2 linked regions of the Tunturibacter gelidoferens genome follow. The protein of the gene in region 2 interacts with the protein of the main gene of each other region in a pairwise test. Links are inferred from orthologs where the notes say so. Each region holds a gene or a part of one and is shown on either strand. Other genes may lie near its edges.

What was found.
Region 1: the proteins of secD (region 2) and RBB81_RS02930 interact in binary tests that used the Escherichia coli proteins (3 or more experiments, as listed by UniProt). The link is inferred for Tunturibacter gelidoferens from one-to-one orthologs.

What each region holds. Positions count from the first base shown.
Region 1 is NZ_CP132938.1:569,062-578,524, reverse strand. Bases 1,987-5,032 are described here. They hold RBB81_RS02930 (phenylalanine--tRNA ligase subunit beta), read left to right. Parts: upstream 1,987-2,349; coding sequence 2,350-4,716; downstream 4,717-5,032. Also shown: RBB81_RS02945 (alpha/beta hydrolase), read right to left, coding at 1-712; RBB81_RS02940 (hypothetical protein), read right to left, coding at 859-1,122; RBB81_RS02935 (hypothetical protein), read right to left, coding at 1,124-1,552; RBB81_RS02925 (hypothetical protein), read left to right, coding at 5,126-5,395; RBB81_RS02920 (cell division protein ZapA), read left to right, coding at 5,417-5,803; RBB81_RS02915 (class I SAM-dependent methyltransferase), read left to right, coding at 6,054-6,548; RBB81_RS02910 (prolipoprotein diacylglyceryl transferase family protein), read left to right, coding at 7,141-7,890; RBB81_RS02905 (RluA family pseudouridine synthase), read left to right, coding at 7,880-8,995; RBB81_RS02900 (VWA domain-containing protein), read left to right, coding at 9,024-9,463.
Region 2 is NZ_CP132938.1:938,673-947,972, forward strand. The notes cover bases 3,777-6,659. They hold secD (protein translocase subunit SecD), read right to left. Parts: upstream 6,081-6,659; coding sequence 4,473-6,080; downstream 3,777-4,472. Other genes in these bases: secF (protein translocase subunit SecF), read right to left, coding at 3,777-4,426; yajC (preprotein translocase subunit YajC), read right to left, coding at 6,242-6,550. In the rest of the region: RBB81_RS04350 (ABC transporter permease), read right to left, coding at 1-6; RBB81_RS04355 (ExbD/TolR family protein), read right to left, coding at 213-536; RBB81_RS04360 (ExbD/TolR family protein), read right to left, coding at 663-1,097; RBB81_RS04365 (ExbD/TolR family protein), read right to left, coding at 1,157-1,603; RBB81_RS04370 (MotA/TolQ/ExbB proton channel family protein), read right to left, coding at 1,755-2,498; RBB81_RS04375 (energy transducer TonB), read right to left, coding at 2,615-3,349; more of secF, read right to left, coding at 3,464-3,776; RBB81_RS04395 (MmcQ/YjbR family DNA-binding protein), read right to left, coding at 6,707-7,021; RBB81_RS04400 (heme-degrading domain-containing protein), read left to right, coding at 7,183-7,683; RBB81_RS04405 (glycosyltransferase family 39 protein), read left to right, coding at 7,776-9,300. UniProt on the Escherichia coli protein: Part of the Sec protein translocase complex. Interacts with the SecYEG preprotein conducting channel. SecDF uses the proton motive force (PMF) to complete protein translocation after the ATP-dependent function of SecA.

The sequences.
Region 1 (9,463 bases), 370 kb from region 2 along the record:
GAAACGTGGGCGGCGTATCTCTGGTCACCGGAATATCCGCACTGAACTTCATCCCATTCTCCGCATCCGCCATCTCCCCCGGATACACCACCACCGCAAAGTCCGGCCTGCAACTCAACTCGTCCGCCGAATCCACCTTCGCGTAGAGCCTCGTCTCATAGTGGGTACTCACTGCCGCCGCCAGATGCCCGCCAGCAGAAAACCCCAGCACACCAATCTTCTTTGGATCAACCTTCCACTCCCCAGCCCGAGCCCGCACCATCCCCACCGCTCTCTGTGCATCCTCAAGCGCCGCAGCCGACTTCGGATAAGGCCCCGTCCCCGGCACCCGATACTTCAGCAGAAAGCACGCAACCCCTCGCGAGTTCAGCCACTCGCAAACCTCGGTCCCCTCCAGATCCATCGCCAGAATGCTGTACCCACCTCCCGGAAACACCACGACCCCAGCACCATTGCCCACCTTCGGCACATACACCGTCAGCGTAGGCACCGACACATCCCCCAACCGCACCACCGGCCTTCCCGCAATCTTCTCGCTCGCCGCCGTCGAAGTGTCCGCCTCCGGCCCCGTCGCAGCAGCAGCCGCACCCGGAACCCCCTTCGGCCAAAGCTTCACCACCGCATGCTCCGCCCCCGCAGGCCAACTCGAAGACTGCCCCCAAGCCACAGCACATCCAGCAACCATCAAAAAAACCGCCACCACTCGCCGCATCACAAATCCTCCCAGGTCACCCAGCAATCATCACCGGATGCCTCGCGTCGGGCAAGCCACCCCCAGAAGCGAATCATCAGATCGCGCGAGTAACAGGGATCTCTTTCAACGAGACGAATCCCGTCAAGCAAGCTACCAGCCAAGGCTTACTTGGGATTCCGTGCATGTGATACGTCAAGGAGCTTTGAGGGCTCAACATCCTGCCCTGTCTTCATGTCAGCAGCCGTAGGAACCCATGCCGCCTGAGGTTTGTCAGAGTCACGAGGCGTCTCAGGCTTCGGCCGCTCTCGCGGATTCTCTGGATCCTCAGGCTTCTCCTTCCGCTTTCTCATTCGCGAATCAAGGCTTCCCGCCAGCACAACCAGCGACCCCACCAGCGCGAACCCCGACTTGAAATCGATCCACGCCATCTCAGTCCGCCGTCCTTATCGCGGCCGCGCTCCCAAGAATCAATACCCCAATCCCGTAGTACCAGCTGTGCATCTGAACCCGGCCGTCGGGAATCATCGCCCTCGTCGTCTCGCTATGGAGCATCGTGCTGATAACCCCAAACTCGAACGAAACCATGACGGTGTACGCGATCACAAAACCAACCGACAATACGTCCCAGATCGTCTTCTTGCGGATCATCACAAATCGTCCGAGACTATCCCCAACCAGCGCCACACAGATCAGATAAACATCCCCTCGTTCGATCGCCTCTTTGAACCCGGAGGCCGTTTTGTTTAGGTCATCCCCCGTCAGTGCAAAGGCGAGCGGAATCATCGCAAACGCAAAACCAAAGATCCCCCACACCAGCAGTTGCTTCCACGGCAGCGTGCTCAGCGTGAGTGTCCTCATGCCCGTCATTGTGCTCCCACTTTGACCCAAAGTAGGATCTTTTTTTGCGCGTCTCTTCCCACTGACTGCATGGTTTTCTTTCGTTTACTCCAAACTAACCAGCATGGACAGTTAGCGTGAAAACCAAATGAAGAGAACCCTCTTTCGCAGATCACTCTCTTGGTTTCGATAGGCCAAGAGTTATCAACCGCGATCCATTTCCAAACAGCGACCACCCATCGCTATCCTCAGCCATCACAACATAGGGAAAGCGCCGGTAGACAGCTGCAATCCACCTCTTCCGACTGCTCTCTATTTAAACCAGCCATTACGCAGTAGGTATGCCATCGTCCGGTCCTCACGTATAGGCCTTCGTTCGAATCTTCCTCACCCTGTCGATACTCCAAACCACTTATATCGGCCCAACCAAAGCGCACATACCCTTCGCCCCACCCACCCAGATCGCCACTCGCCACGATCTCTGTGTCCGTAACTCGCAACTCTCCACCTTTATCTCGAAACAGAAACCAGACAGACGAACCAAAAACGAAAAGCACAAAGACCAGCGAAACCCAATGCTCGTTTCGACAAGCAACATACCCCCACACGGCTAAGAATAACGGGACCAAGAGATCGACAGCACGCCTTGTCCCTGTCGCCTTGATCAGCAGCAGGTCGCCCTGTTCGACAACCTCAACCTGCTTCGCTGAGCCAAACCAGTTCATGGCAAGAGTTTAGACTGCACTCTCGCTAACCTGCCTCCTTTTCTGTGTCAAAGCCCGAGGCCGCAGCAACATTTAGACTAATAGCCGTACATCATGAATATTCTCACCGCCTGGCTGCGCACCTACGTCCCCAACATTCCGGTCGATGATCACCAACTCGCCGGAGCTCTCACCCTCCGCGGCATCGCCGTAGAAGGCATCCACTCTTTCGGCCCAAACAACGGCCACCTCTTCGAGATGGACATCACCACCAACCGCGTCGACGCCATGAACCACTACGGCATCGCCCGCGAGGCCGCCACCATCTACAACCTGCCGTTGGCCCCCCTCAACCCCAAACTCCCCATCGGCACCCTGGTCGACGAGCCCTTCTCCGTCCGCATCGCCCCCGAAGCCAAAGGCCTCTGCGGCCGCTTCACCGCGCAAGTCATCCGCAACGTCACCATCGCCCCCAGCTCCGCCCACGTCGCCGACTACTTCACCCTCCTCAACCAGAAACAGATCTCGAACGCCGTCGACGCCTCCAACTTCGTCCTCCACGGCATGGGCCATCCCACCCACGCCTTCGACCTCGGCAAGATCGAAGGCGGCATCATCGTCCGCCTCGCCCACAAGGGAGAAAAACTAAAACTCCTCGACGGCACCGACCGCACCCTCGAAGCCGACGACCTCGTCATCGCTGATCACAAAAAAGCCCTCTCGCTCGCCGGAGTCATGGGCGGCTGGGACTCGATGATCACTCCCGAGACAAAAAACATCCTCGTCGAAGCCGCATGGTTCGACCCCGCCACTGTCCGTCGCAGCTCGCGCCGACACGGCCTCCACACCGACGCCTCCCACCGCTTCGAGCGCGGAGCCGACTTCAACGCCGCCCCCATCGCCAACGCCCTCGTCACCCAGCTCATCCTGCAAAGCGGTGGCGCCCAGAGCGGTAGCCCCGAAGCCCAGGGAAACGGAAAGCTAGAGGGCGAACTCATCGACCTCATCGACCCCGACATAGCCGCGCGCACCGCCAACCGTCCCCCCATCGAGCTCTCCGTCCAACAAGTCCAGCGCCACCTCGGCACCACGATCGACCCCCAGGGCATCACCTCCGAGATCGTCGCCCGGTACCTCACCTCCCTCGGCTGCGAGCTCCTCCTGCAAGGACTAGACCTCTACTCCACCAAACTCCCCAGTTGGCGTCTCGACCTCGAGCGCGAGATTGACCTCATCGAAGAGGTAGCCCGCGTCTACGGTTACAACCGCTTCGCCAACACCCTCCCCGCCCCCGCCGTAGTCATCACGGAACCAACCCAGGCGAAGGAAGCCGCCGTCCGCACCCGCCTCCTCGCCCTCGGCTTCAGCGAATCCATCTCCAGCACCTTCGCCTCGCAGCACGACTCCGACCTCTTCTGCCCCACAAAGAATTTGAATCCGCTCAACAGTCCGGGTGCCCCACATCTCGACTCTGAGATGTGGGCATCGTCCGAAGGACGACCGCTCTCCTCCACTCCCCGCGCAACCGTCCCCCTGGAGAACCCTCTCTCCGAAGAGGCCTCTCTCCTGCGCCCCTCCCTCATCCCCGGCATGGTCACCATGCTCGCCCACAACCTCAACCGCGACGTCCGCGAGGTTCGCCTCTTCGAGCAGGGCCAGGTCTTCACCGGCACCATCCCCGCCGACGGCAACTACATCTCCGAAGTCCACGAGTCCCCGCAACTCTCCCTCGGTCTCACGACCAATTCAGCCCGATACTCCAACCTCTACTCCGCCGAGGACGCTCCCTTCTTCGAGCTCAAAGGCGCCATCGAGTCCCTCCTCTCTCTCTTCGACCTGAGCGCAGCAAAGGACACCTTACCCCCACACGTTCCAGCGTCAGAGAGAGAATCGTCATCTCGACCGGAGGCGGCGCTTTTGCCGCCGGAGCGGAGAGACCCCCGCATTTCGTCGATGCAGCCGCTTAGCTTCTCGGCGGCCGCCCCCGCCTGGCTCCAGCCCGGCCGCAGCGCCACAGCGCTCGTAAACAACCACCCCATCGCCCACTTCGGAGAACTGGTTCACACGCAAAAAGAAACCCGCAAGCTACGCCAGCCCCTCTACCTCGCGCAGCTCGACCTCGCCGCCCTCTACGAGCTCCCCCTAAAAAAAGTCACCGCCCACGACCTCTCCCGCTACCAGGCCGTCGAGCGCGACTTCTCCTTCGTCTTCCCAGACTCCACCCAATGGCAAGCCGTCTCCTCTGCAATCCACGCTCTCGCCATCCCCGAACTCCAAAGCCTAAAGCCCATCGAAGTATTCCGCGACGCGAAGAAGTACCCCGGCGTCTACTCGCTCCTCCTCCGCACCATCTTCCAGTCCAACGACCGCACCCTCCGCGAAGACGAGCTCACCGACTGGTGGACCCGCATCATCGCCGCCCTTACCGCCCTCGGCGGCACCATTCGCGACGGCGCAGAGAGCCCCGCCAAAACAAGCTGATCGATTCACCCACTGTTCTGCCGGACGAGATCATCTTTCTTCCGACCAACGGGAGGACCCATGCGGCTGCTCTCACCCAGACTGGTATACCCGCCACGAAGTGGCCGCGCTCCGCGTAGGAGGCCCGTCCGGCAGGACAGTCTCTCCCCAAAAAATAATTCCCAAAAGCCTGTCACATTTTTCGTCACTCAAAAACACGCGGCGAAACCCCACAATCTCACCAGCAAACCACCACACTCACACCACAACTTCACCACACCAAAACCACCCAAAATCGCAAAACCCCCCGGGAAAAACAGCCACTCCACCACAATCACAAATTAATCCGCAAAAAACACGCACCCAAATAGATTCCACCCCGTTTTCCCCAGCAAAATTCCACCCCTCCGCCGTCTATACTGAAAAGAATATGAGCACCTCCACCATTAGCTCCAACATCAGCGTCGATGAGTTCCAGGCCCTCGAACAAAAAGTCCTCCGCGCCGTCGAAGTCGTCAAGCGCGAACGCGAAGCCCGCGCCGCCGCCGAAGCCGAAGTAGCCACCCTCCGCGCTCAGCTAGCCGAGTCGCAAAGCCTCTCCACCATGGTCGAATCCGAGCTCACCACACTCACCAAAGAGCGTGAAGCCGTCCGCCAGCGCGTCGAAAAGATGCTCCAGCAGATGGACGAACTCCTCTAAACCTCACCGCAAGGAGACCCGATGAACCAGACTCTAGAAGCGCAGACTCGCGAAGCCCCCCAGGCCACTCAACAGCCCGCCGCCGAGCCCACGCAGAGCCAGTCCATCGCCGTCGAAATCTACGATCAGATCTACCATCTCCGCGGCACCGACCCCGCTTACATCGAGCGACTCGCCGCCGTCGTCGACGCCAAGATGCGCGCCGTAGCCTCCCACGGCAATACCGTCGACTCGCTCCGCGTAGCCGTCCTCGCCGCCCTCAACATCGCCGACGAGCTCTGCTGCGCCCGCGACCGCAGCGACAACCTCGCCGGCAGCCTGCAGAACTCCCAGCAGTCCCTTCGCTCCCGCGCCGGCGACCTGTCCCACCTCCTCGACGAACTCCTCGAAGACCGCAAAGTCGGCTGATCGTACCGCGGGTACTCGAGTTCCCTATAAAGCTGGATAGAGCAGGTGATAACCTTAAGGGACCCTTGGAGGCTTTCTGTTAAATTGGGCTGCACGTTATTTCCCTATCCTTCGCACCATCAAGAAACATGGTCTTCTTGAAAGTGGAACGCTGCTGGAAATCGGATCTGGACCATTTGGTATTGGAACGTTTCGTAAAGTCCCGTTTACCGGGTGTGACCTCTCCTTCGCAGATAAAGAACAGTGGCCAATGACTCAGCTGGCAGCATCAGCTGCTGAATTACCTCTCGGTGATAGATCCTTTGATATTGTGCTCGCCTCGGATGTTTTGGAGCATATACCTCCGCCTGTCCGAATGAAGGTGATCAGCGAAGCACTCCGGGTGGCCGACAAACTCGTGATCTTTGGATTCCCTTGCGGAAAAGAGGCCCACGACTCCGACAGAGCCCTGCGCCAGGAGTACCTGGACAACAATCTCAAAGTTCCGGAGTGGCTCGAGGAGCATATGGAAGCCGATTTCCCCGAACCAAGCCTGTTCGGCAATCTGCACGGATGGAAGGTTGAGCAATTCAGCAATGAGAGCCTTGGCTTTCACAAATGGATGATGAAGCGAGAGATGAACCGGCTATTTGTTCGTGTCACAGGGCGAATTTCTAGGTCTTTACCCGGCCTTACTGAAAAATTACTCAGGAATAGGGACGGAAATCCCTCATACCGGCAAATTTTTGTGCTGACCAGGATTTAGCGCATCCCTGAGTCACGCGAGACATTGACAAACGCAACCCTGGGATCCCGAACCGACCAATCGAATCCATTAGGACAAGTTGACCCCCGCTGATAGCGGGCTTGGCCATCCTCATGATAAATTCCACGCCCTCGTCGAGATGCACCGCTCCCGGCGTGGCCGACTTGCCATTCTCCGGCCCTACCGTTAGCATCCAAGTTAAGAACTCCGGCCTGCAAAGCAGGTACGCGAACAACGCTGGTTGAACCAACATTCATTGAACAGGGGCCTGGCTCGTAGACATGGTTCGGTGTGCAGTCCTCCAGTCAGGAACGCCTAAAGAGCCACGGCAAGGTCCCGCCGTCTTAGGACGGGTTCACCAGCGCTTCGACGTACGGCCCAGTGGGTCGGTCTTCTTTTCTTCAGATCTGTCCAACCAATCCGCATTTAAAATGAAGCCACGATCTGCGGTTGCAAGGCAGTCGTCATTGCCGTTGCTGTTGCCTGTTCTTTTGTTTGTCATCCCGTAGGGATCTGCGGTTGCTGTTGCTTGCTCTTTTAATTCCGTATTCGCACCACCCCTTGAACCAGACCTTCGAATCCGCCTCAGAACGTGCACCCCTACCTTCTCCACTCCGGCCACCTCCTCCTTCCCACCTTTGGAGTTCTCGCCGCCCTTGGCCTTATGGCCGCCCTCACACTCAGTCTCCGCACCGCCGCAATCGTCGGCCTCGACCCCGACAAGCTCTGGAACGCCGGCCTCTTCACTCTTCTCTGCGCCTTTGCTCTCTCCCGCATCCTTCTCATCGCCACCAATCTCCACAACTTCCTCGCCTATCCCATCCTTCTCCTCACGGTCCCCTCCCTTACCTCCACCGGAATCCTCCTCACCCTTCTCGCCGCGCTCGTCTATCTCCGCATCCGCCACCTCCCGCTCCTCGACACCCTCGACGCCTGGAGTCCCTGCGCCTCGCTCGTCTGGGCCTTCCTCGCCCTCGGACACTTCGCCGAAGGCAGCGACGCCGGCCTCCCCACCACCCTCCCCTGGGGCATCCGCATCCCGCCGAGCCACACCCGCCTCCACCCCGTCGCGCTCTACGCCGCCATCGCCGCAGCAATCCTCACGCTGATCCTCCTAAAGCAGCTAAAAAACCGCCGTCAGCCCGGAGACGCTGTCTCTCTGGCCCTCGCCGCCGCAGGCACGCTCCAGTTTCTCCTCACCTTCTTCCGCCAGCCCTACCCGTACACCACCACCTCCCCCTACATCCTCCTCGACCCCATTCAGTGGATCGCTCTCGGTATGATCGTTGTAGCGGCCATCATCCTGCTGCTGCCAAGAAAGCTGGTCTCCCATGCCGTCTAAGAACATGCTCCCCAAGGGCCAGCGTCGCCGCACCGTAAAACCCGAGTACCGCGCCACCCGAGGCGTAGAAGAGACCATCCCTCCCCCAGTCCCCGTCGTCGAGTTCGACGAAGTCGAAGAAGACTCCGACGCAGTCCGCACCTTCACCGCCGACCCCGCCGCCGCCAACCTCCGCCTCGATCTCTACCTCGCCCAGGCCCTCCCCGACATCTCCCGCGCACGCGTCCAGCTCCTCATCGAAGCCGGCCAGGTCCGCGTCGACGGCAACCCCGCCAAGCCCAAACAAAAACTCCACGGCGGCGAGTCCATCGAGATCGAAGGCTCCCCCCAACCCGCGCCCCTCCACGCCATCCCCGAGGACATCTCCCTCGACATCCTCCACGAAGACAAGTACCTCGCCGTCATCAACAAACCCGCCGGCATGATGGTCCACGCAGGCTCTGGCGCGACCGAAGACGCCCGCAACCGCGGAACCCTCGTCAACGCACTCCTCTTCCACTTCGCCAAACTCTCCGACGTAGGCGGCGATCTCCGCCCCGGCATAGTCCACCGCCTCGACAAGCTCACCAGCGGCCTCATCCTCGTCGCCAAAGACGACAGCACCCACCGCAAGCTCGGCGACATGTTCTCCCGCCGCCAGGTCACCAAAACCTATGTCGCCCTTCTCCACGGCCACGTCAAAAAAGACGACACCACCGTCAACCTCTCCATCGCCCGCGACCTCATCCGCCGCACCCGCATGACCACACGCCGTGCCGACGGCCGCACCGCCGTCTCCCACTTTCACGTTCTCGAACGTCTAACCACTTCCTACGGTCCCTTCACAATGGTTGAGGTCCGCATCGAAACGGGCCGCACCCACCAGATCCGCGTCCATGCCCAGTCCCTCGGCCATCCCGTCGTCGGCGACACGCTCTACGGAGCTCCCCACGCCATCCCCGGCCTCGACCCCGCTCTTAATCTCGAGCGCAACTTCCTCCACGCTGCCCATCTCTCCTTCACCCATCCGCAGACCGGCAAACCGATGGATCTCGCATCCCCGCTCCCTGTCGAACTTGAGTCGTTTTTGCAAGCAATTCGCGCGAATTCGACCACAATTGAGTAGAATCATCCGAGTGACCGCGCCCAACCGAATGAACCAAGTCTCTAGCCTCAAACTCCCCGTTTTTCTGCTCTCTCTCATCCTCGCCGCCACGCCTCTGAACGCTCAAACCGACTCAGGACCCAGCCCGGCGACAAACCCCGCACCATCTGCTCAACCGCCCGCTACTCCGGCTCCCGCCGCCTCCCAGCAGCCGGTCGCGACGCCGTCGCAAACTCCTGCCCAGTCCGGCCAGGCCAGCCCACAGGTCGACGAGCCCGTAACCACCCTTCAAGTCCAGGTCAACGAAGTCAATCTCATCTTCACCGTCATCGACAAGCACGGTAAATTCATCACTGGCCTCAAACGCGAAAACTTCGGTCTCCTCGACGATGGCCGTCCCCCCACCGCCGTTCTACGCTTCACCCAGCAGACTAACCTTCCCCTGCGTGTCGGCATCATGCTTGATACCTCCAGCTCCATCCGTCAGCG
Region 2 (9,300 bases):
GAGCAAGATCAGATTCTAATCGAAATCTCGGCGGGCCAAATAAAGTACCGAAGGAATTCATTGAGCGACACTTCATACTCTCGCCCGCCCGCAGACAGTATTGGCGTGCTGATGCCTGAACACCAGTGATCAACCCCAGGCTTCGACTCCAGCAGCCTGCGCTGCTTCGATCACCTCTGCAATGACTCCGAAGTCCAGACCCGCATCCGCAATCAAATTCGCCGCGTCATCTGCCGTGACAGCAGTTCCGACAGCAGCGGGCCGAACTGACCCTTGTCGGCCCCAACACCATTAATGCGATAGATGACATGCGCAGACCGGAGCTCAACCTGCACCATGATCACTCGATTCGGCGCTTCGTCAACGGTACTCGCACGACCGGTCTTAGGAAGCGCGGCAGCCAATCCACGCGGCATTACCGGCACGATCACCATAAAGATGATGAGCGTCACCAGCAAGACGTCGATCAGTGGGGTTACGTCGATCTCAGAGGAAAAACCACTACCTTCCGAACTTCCAGTCGTTGAGAATGCCATGACTCATCTCCCAATGCGTTATTGGGTAAGCAAGCACTCGATCAACGTACCTTCTCGCACGTACAGAAAGCTTCAGGCGACTGGTCACCTAACCAGCCGCCTGTGCGAGAGCTTTCGTTACAGAACCTACTGTCCTGCTTCCACTCGAGGTGTAATGAGACCAATATTATCTACGCCAGCTTGATGACCGAAGTCGATAACCTCAGCAACCTTGCTGAAGTCGAGATCCTTGTCGCCTTTGACAAACATGACCTTCTCCTGCCGAGTCGCGAAGATCTCCACTAGCTTGGGCTCCAAGTCCGACTTGTTGAACGAATTATCGTTGATCTTATAAGCGGGTGCAGCCGCTCCGTTCGACAGCACCTGCACTACGATCGTACGGTCGTTGACCGGATCTTCGTGGTGCTCCTTGGGCGGCTGAGGAACCAGCGTCTCCAGGCCTCGAGGCGTTACCGGCACGATGACCATGAAGATGATCAACAGCACCAGAAGAACGTCGATCAGCGGCGTTACATTCATGTCCGACATCGCTCCGCCGGTATTTCCACCACCCATTCCCATAGCAATCTCCTCGGATACTCTTGCCGCTCCAATAAATGCGAGTTCGACACCCTACATGTTTACTTCTTGGTAGTCGCCGTTCCGCTGTCGTCTGTTCTTTCGGTCAGCAGGCCAAGCTGGCTCACACCGGCGGACCGGATTCCATCAACCGCGTCCATCACTTTACCGTAGTTGGCACGTATATCCGCGCGCATAAAGACCTCTTTGCTGGTCTTATTTTCCAGCTTCGCAGAGATCTTAGGTCCAAGATCATCGAGCGTTACCTGGTCGCCGCCCAGAAACGTCCTGCCATCGCGAGTCACAGCGACTACAACGGCGTCTTCCTTATTGGCATCTTCCATCACCACCGCGGCGTCAGCCTTCGGCAGGTCCACGTTGACCTTGTTGTTCAACATGGGAGTGATGACCATGAAGATGATCAACAACACCAGCATCACGTCCACCATCGGCGTCACGTTGATGTTGGAGTTGACCTTCTTGCCTTCCTCCCGCTTATTGATACTCATAACGTATGCTCCGTCCGGTTTGCTGTATTTGCTTTCCTGCGATGCCTGTTAGGCCTCCGGCTGCCGTTCGCTGGCGACATCCGGAGGACCTATCAGAGATGTGATTCCCGCAGAGTACTGCTGATTGGCCTTACGCTTCTGGACCGAAGCCCTACCGGTGGCTCTGCTTGATGAAGTAGTCGACCAGTTCGCTCGAGCTGTTGTCCATTTCGACGTCGAAAGCCTCAACCTTACCGGTGAAGTAGTTGAACGTCATAACGGCAGGGATGGCGACGAGCAGACCGAAGGCGGTCGTTACGAGGGCCTCCGAGATACCGCCGGCGACTGCACCGATACCAGAGGTTTTCTGAGTTGCAATCTGTTGGAAGGCGTTCAAAATACCGACTACGGTACCGAACAGACCGATAAACGGCGCCGTCGAACCGATGGTGGCCAGACCGCCCAGACCGCGCTTCAGCTTGGCATGAACGATAGCCTCAGAGCGCTCAAGTGCGCGCTTGGAGCTCTCAATCTGCTCGTCGGTGATCGTACCGCCAGAACCGAAGCTGCGGAACTCCTGCAGACCAGCCGTAACAACTTCGGCGAGGTGCGACTTCTTGGAACGGTCAGCAACCTTAATCGCCTCATCGAGACGGCCGTCCTTCAACGCGCCGGCAACCTTCGGCGCAAACTCACGAGACTGCTTGCGGGCTGCAGAGAAGTAAAGAGCGCGATCGATGATCACAGCGAGCGACCAGATCGACATGATGAAAAGGAAGATGACAACGCAACGAGCCAGCCAGCCCATGTTGGACCAGAGACCCATAACACTGAAGCTGACCTGCGCCTCTTCAAAGTACAGGGCGAGGGAAGCAGGAACGTGAGCGAAGGTTGTTGCTAGATGAGCGAGAATCACTGGAATATTTCCTCCTGGTAGAACTCTAACTTTCAGAATCTTGACCCGGGAATCCCCCAAAAGTTCGACACCTTTGGGAGACCCGCGAGAGACGTTGCTGCGTGATGAGCCTTGGTTTAGCCGCCGCCAAAGTTGAAGTTGACGGTGATCTGTGTGTCCACCTCGGTCGGCTCGCCATTGAGGAAGTACGGCTTGTAGCGCCAACCTTGGACGGCCGATACAGCCGCGGACCGAAGCATCTCAGGACCGCTGACCACCTCGAGCTTTTCGATCGTACCGCTCTTCGAGATCACGGCGTGCAGAACGACAGCACCCGAGACGTGAGCAGCCCTTGCGATCGGAGGATAAACCGGATTCGACCCCGAAAGCTTGTTACCAGCCACTACGCCGCTTGAAACGCGCTGCGGACCCTTCGGAGGAGCAACTTTGACAACCGGAGTCGGCGCAGTGCCGATTCCGCCCATCACGCCACCCGGGACGCCGTTGCCGCTACCCATACCCGCCATGCCGGCAACGCCGGCGACCTGCGGAGGAGGTGCAGCATCTTCCTTCAGCATCTTGATATCTTTTGGAATTTTCGTAGGAGCGTGAAGACCTGCGTCGATCTCTGACACCATCTTGATCGGCTTGACGATCTGTTGCGGTGGCGGAGGGGGTGGTGGAGGAGGGGGTGGAGGCGGCGCTGTCAGCATCGCGGTCATTGCCGTCTTCGGCAAAGCCTCCGGATACAGCAGCGGAATAAGGATCATGGTTGCCAGGATCGCGCCATTGAAGATAAAGGTCCCAATCATCCAGTACTTGGACTTGGTCTTGATCTGGCCGCCGGATTCCATCAACGAGGATTCGAACATATGCAGCCTCTTTACTGTGAAGAAGAGCTATTTTTCTTTAGACACCGCGTTGTTGCTTTTTGTTCCCAGCCATTTCTTTTGTTCCCGTTATTACATCGGCAGAAGAGCCAATCCCTACACCTTCGCGCGCTTACCCGCAGGTAACGTCACCGACTTGCCCTTGCTTACCCGCCAGTCCTGGTACGCCACCAGCATCGGTGCCGCCACAGCGATCGACGAGTAGGTACCAATTAGGATGCCGACAACGAGCGCAAAGGAAAACCCATGCAATACCTCACCGCCAAATAAATACAGGGAAAGCACCGTCAGAAAGGTCAGTCCCGAAGAGATAACCGTTCTGCTCAGCGTCTGATTGATGCTCCGATTGACAACATCATGCAGCGACTCCCTCCGCGAAAGCGCCAGATTCTCGCGTATGCGGTCGAAGACGACGATCGTGTCGTTCATCGAGTAACCAATCAACGTTAGGATTGCAGCGATAACGGTAAGGGTTATCTCCTGATTCGTCAAACTGAACGCGCCAACGGTAATCAGTGTGTCGTGGAACACCGCGACCACCGCCGCCACGCCGTAGATCAGCTCAAACCGGAACCATAGATAGATGAGCATCCCGATCAGCGAGTACAACGTCGCCAGCCAAGCCTGCTTCTGAAGCTGTTTCCCAGCCGTAGGCCCAACAATCTCAACCTGCTCCACAGTAAACGCCGAGTCGTGGTAGTTGGCGCTCAGGGCACTCTCCACGCTCTGGCGCCCGGCATCGTGCGACTGATCGGTCGCCGTCGACTCCGGCAGCGCAATAATCACCTTGTTCGCCGCATGGCCGCTGGGATCGCTGACGCGCTGAATCCGTGCGTCGTGCACGCCCGCGCGGTCCATCGCTTGCCGGATATGATCCTCATTAGGAGTCTGGTCAAAGGCCACGCGAACCTGCGTGCCTCCCTTGAAATCAACCCCAAGCGGAATGTGGTGCCAGAACAGCATGCTCAGCACACCCAGCACAGAAAAAATCAGGGAAAACCCAAGGAAGTACCACTTCTTCCCGAGCCAATCAATATTTGTTGTACGAAACAGTTCCAAGCTCAAACCCTCAGCGGCAGCCAATGGCTCCGCAATCTCTCGAAATCTAAATAGACAGCGCCGCGCCGCGTTCCTTCTTCTGCAGGATCGTGTCAAAGATCACGCGCGAGACCAACACCGCGGTAAACAGGTTGGCGAACAGACCAAACGCCAGCGTCACCGCAAACCCACGCACCGGTCCGGAACCAAACAGGAACAGGATCAACGCCGAAACGATGGTCGTCACGTGGGTATCGATGATCGTCACTAACGCATGCTTAAACCCTTGCTCAACCGCCGCCGAGGCTGTCTTTCCAGCTCTCAACTCCTCGCGGATGCGCTCAAAGATCAGCACATTCGAATCCACACCCATGCCAATGGTCAGGATCACGCCCGCGATTCCGGGCAGCGTCAGAGTCGATCCAGTAAAGCCCATAAACCCAAGCAAAATAATCAGGTTCAACATCAGCGCCAGATCCGCATTGATCCCCGCGCCGCGATAGTAAATCAGCATGAAGATCATGACCGCCAGCATGCCGGCAATCGCCGCGACCACGCCCTGATGAATCGAAGCAGCGCCCAGGCTCGGCCCAACCGTTCGCGTCTCGAGGTAAGAGATCGAAGCCGGCAGCGCGCCCGTGCGCAACATCAGCGACAGATCGTTCGCCTGTTGCTGCGTAAACGCGCCGGTGATCTCGCCGCTATCGCGAATCGCCGACTGAATTCCCGCAACCTCGCGAACCTTGTTATCCAGCACAATCGCCATCGAACCCGGCGTCGCGCTCGAAGCCGTATGCGCCTCGGTATATTTGTAGAAGCGATCCCCTGCCTCAGTCGTCAGGTTGAAGCGGATGTTCGGCCGGCCGTTCTGATCCTGTCCCGGCTGCGCATCGCGGAAGTCCGTACCCTCCACCTCGCTCACCCGCTTCAGCAGCCAGATCTGGTCCGGAGCTCCGGCAGAACCGGTCCCATGCACCAGCATCGAATCAGGAGGAATCACCCCACCGTTCGCCTGCATTGCAGCCTGGTCCGACTCGTAAGGTCCACCCGTCACCGCATGAATCGACAGCTTGGCAGTCGACTGAATAATCTCTTCCACACGCGCTGGATCATCGACGCCCGGCAACTCCACCAGGATCTGGTTCTCGCCCAGCCCGTACTTCTGGATCACCGGCTCGCTAACACCCAGCTTATCGATGCGCTCGCGAATCGTTTCGATCGAGGTATCAAGCGTCCTCGTCTCAAGGTCACGCACCGCTCCGACTTTCATCGTCAACGCCGAGTTCCCGTCGGCTGTAGTCGCGACATCATAAGTCGAATAATCATTCCCCTGTAGCACCGAGCGAGCGTCGCTCAACTTCGCCGCCGGAATACCCGACACAATAATCGTCTGTGGCCGCGATGGATCCGTCTTTCCTACTATCGCGCCAACCACTCCGGCCTTCTGCAGGTCGGCCTCAAGTCTCGCGACATCGCGGTCCGTAGCCGAACCTATTGCCTCAGCCACATGCACTTCGAGCACCAGGTGGGTGCCGCCCTTTAGGTCGAGCCCCAGGTGGATACGATCTTTGATCGACTGCGTGAGCCCGCCGTGGGGAATGCCCACGATGCCGAAACAGAAGATCACCAGTACCGCAACGATGAATGCCGATTTCCCGGCCAGATTCTTGCCCATGATCTTTATTGAAGGATGCAACCGCAGTGCCATGCTCCGGTACCGCCGTCGCTATCCTTGTTTCTTCCTCGTCCGTTGTTAACGGTTCAATCTCAACGTGCCTACATCTAATAAACGTGCCTACATCTAATATTTGCTACAGCCTATTTTGAAGTGTTCGTTCAGGCAGCCTGTTCGTCCGTCGTCACAGCGGCAATCGCGCTCTTGACGAACTCAAGCTTCACGCCGTCCGGCTGAACCCGCAGGACAACAAGATCATCCTTTACGGTCAGAACCGTGCCGCGAATACCGCCATTGGTAGTGACTCGGTCGCCGGTCTTCAGCTGCCCCAGCATCTCTTGCCACTTTTTCTGCTTCCTCTGGTTCGGCGCGATCATCAAAAAGTAAAGCACCACAAAGAACAGGATCGGCAACGCAAGGCTGCCCAGATTACCCAGCCCAGCCGCACTCTGCAACCACATCGCAAGCATCAATCAAAACTCCGTTCAACCACTCAATTCCTCTTCGCCGCAACCAACCCAAAAACACACGCGAGCGCGCCCAACTGCACGCAACTTCGCTCATTGTGCAAAAAGTGTGCCTAGCCCCTTAGCATCGCGTAACCGCAACACCCTGTCAAGGCGCGATCACTTCGTCAAACGTCGCTTCCAGGCCATCTTCAAAGCCCCTTCAAGCACATCCGCGCTCACCGCATCCAGTCGTACGCGCGTAGCCCCACCACGTCCCCACCCTCCAGGGACAGGGGAAAACACCTCCGGCGCATCCTCCACCAGTCCGGCCTGCTCCTCTGGACTCAGCTTCAGAACGCCATAGCCCTCCTTCTCAAATGCAAGAGTACAAAAGATCTTCCCTCCCACCCGGAAGTCAGGATGCCCTTGATGCGATCCTTCGGAAGCTCCCGGCAATCTCAATGCAATCCGTCGATAGTCCTGTGCGGTCATCCGCACTCTCCTCTCAAACGAGCTCTCAAAGCCTACGCCCATCCGTACGAACTTCGCGCAAACCTTTGCCGCAAGTCGGAACGTCAACCTTCTATCTCATAAACTGTCTGCAACGAGTCGTTTGAACCATGTTCGACCGAAGCAGGAAGGAAGCGCCGCTCATGCCCATCCCCGAAGACCTCGCCGCAATCGCTCGCCAGGAAGCCGAGCTCCACTTCTCCGCCTTCGACTACGACACAGCCTGGCGTCTCGGCCAAAGCCTCCGCGATCTCGCCGTCTCCCGCAATCATTCCCTCGTCATCGATATTCGCCGCTTCGGCCAGCCTCACCAGCCGCTCTTCTACGCAGCCCTCGCCGGCACCACGCCGGATAACCCCCGCTGGGTGCAGCGCAAATCGAACGTAGTCGCCCGCTTCCACCGCAGCTCCTACGCCATCGGCCTCGCACTTGAGCAGAGCAGCCGCACCTTTAGCGAACGCTACAACCTCCCCGACGCCGACTATGCCGCCCACGGAGGCAGCTTCCCGCTCCACGTCACCGGCGCAGGCGTCATCGGCTGCATCACCGTCTCCGGCCTGCCGCAGCGCGAAGACCACAACCTCGTCGTCGAAGCACTCTGCCTCGAACTCAAACAAAATCACGACTCCCTGTGCCTTGCATAACCAGACCCTGCCGCGCCGCAAGGCACCCATAGCCGCAATGCTCTAATAAAGGTTTGTCCGCAAAGCAGCGGCACCACGGGAGCATCGAAGCCATGTCGGATCGGTCTTACGCCATCACCCGGACACTCTCCTCCGTGTTCCTCGTGGGGTGCCTTCTCCTCTTCGTCATCCGCACCTGGCACTGGCCCCTCATGGGCGACGCCGCCCTTATGCACTACGTCGTCTTCCTCATGGACCACGGCATGGCTTCCTATCGCGACATCGTCGACCCCAATATGCCGACGACGCTCTTGATCGAAGGCGCCGTTATGCACCTCTTCGGCGGCAACTCGCTCGCGTGGCGACTCTTCGACCTTGCGCTCCTGGCCGTCTCCGCAATCGCCATGTTCGTCATCTGCAAGCCCTACAGCCGTTTCGCTGCACTCTTCGCAGCCGCACTCTTCGCCCTCATCCACGGCCGCGACGGCCTCGTCCAACTAGGCCAACGCGACCTCACCATGACCGTCTGCCTCTTGATCGCATACGCCTTCCTCTTCACAGACCTGAGAACGCATCACAGAGCACTTCTACCAATAAAGACCAAACCCTGGACCGCGCTCTTCGGATTCTTCTGCGGGGTCGCCACCACCATCAAGCCCTCCGTCCTCTTGCTCGCCCCAACCGTTTTGCTTCTGGCCGCCATCACCCTCCGACGCAGACGACAACCATTTGCCTCGCACATCATCGCTGGGCTTATCGGCATGCTGACGCCCATCCTTCTGATCTTCGGTTGGCTCCAACACCAGCACATCACCGCCGACTTCCTCCGCACCCTCACCCAACTCCTCCCCTACTTCCTCCTCCTGGGCCCACGGTCTTACACTCATCTCATCCTCCACAGCATCTCCTCCGTCATGCTTCCCGTCGTGCTGCTTTGGCTTCCCATTGTCATCCTCAAAAAAGACTGGATCACCTGGGAACGTGCAGCACTCCTCGTAGCCGTTCTCTTCGGACTGGCCTCGTTCTATCTCCAAAGGAAGGGCTTTCCCTACCATCGCTACCCCTCCGAAGCCTTTCTTCTCCTCCTCATCGGCATCGACTTCACCACCATCCTCAAAACCAAACCAGCCAACCGGCGACTTCGTTTCACCACAAATAACAAGCTTCTGCCGGGCCTCGCCATGGCAGGCATCGTAGTCAGCGTCTTGTTCATCGGAGTCGGCTCAACTGCCCACGCACTCTGGCAGGACTGGCACAACCAGGAGTTCGACACCCTTCTCCGCGCCGACCTCAACCGCCTCGGCGGCCAGGATCTGGCAAACCGCGTTCAGTGTCTCGACATGGCCGACGGCTGTATCCCCACGCTCTACAACATGCGCCTCGTGCAAGCCACCGGCTACCTCTACGACTGCTACATGCTCTCCGATCAACCCGGTGCCGAACGAGACCGATCCCGCGAAGCCTTCTGGAAGGCCATCATGAAGAATCCCCCGGCCGTCTTCGTCATCTCCAGCAACGACTGCGACCCAGCCACCCAGAGTCCCGGCTACACCTATCAAAAGGTGAGCCGCTGGCCCCAATTCCACGACTATCTCAAAGCCACCTACCATCTCGACGCCGAACGAATCCCCCCGCACA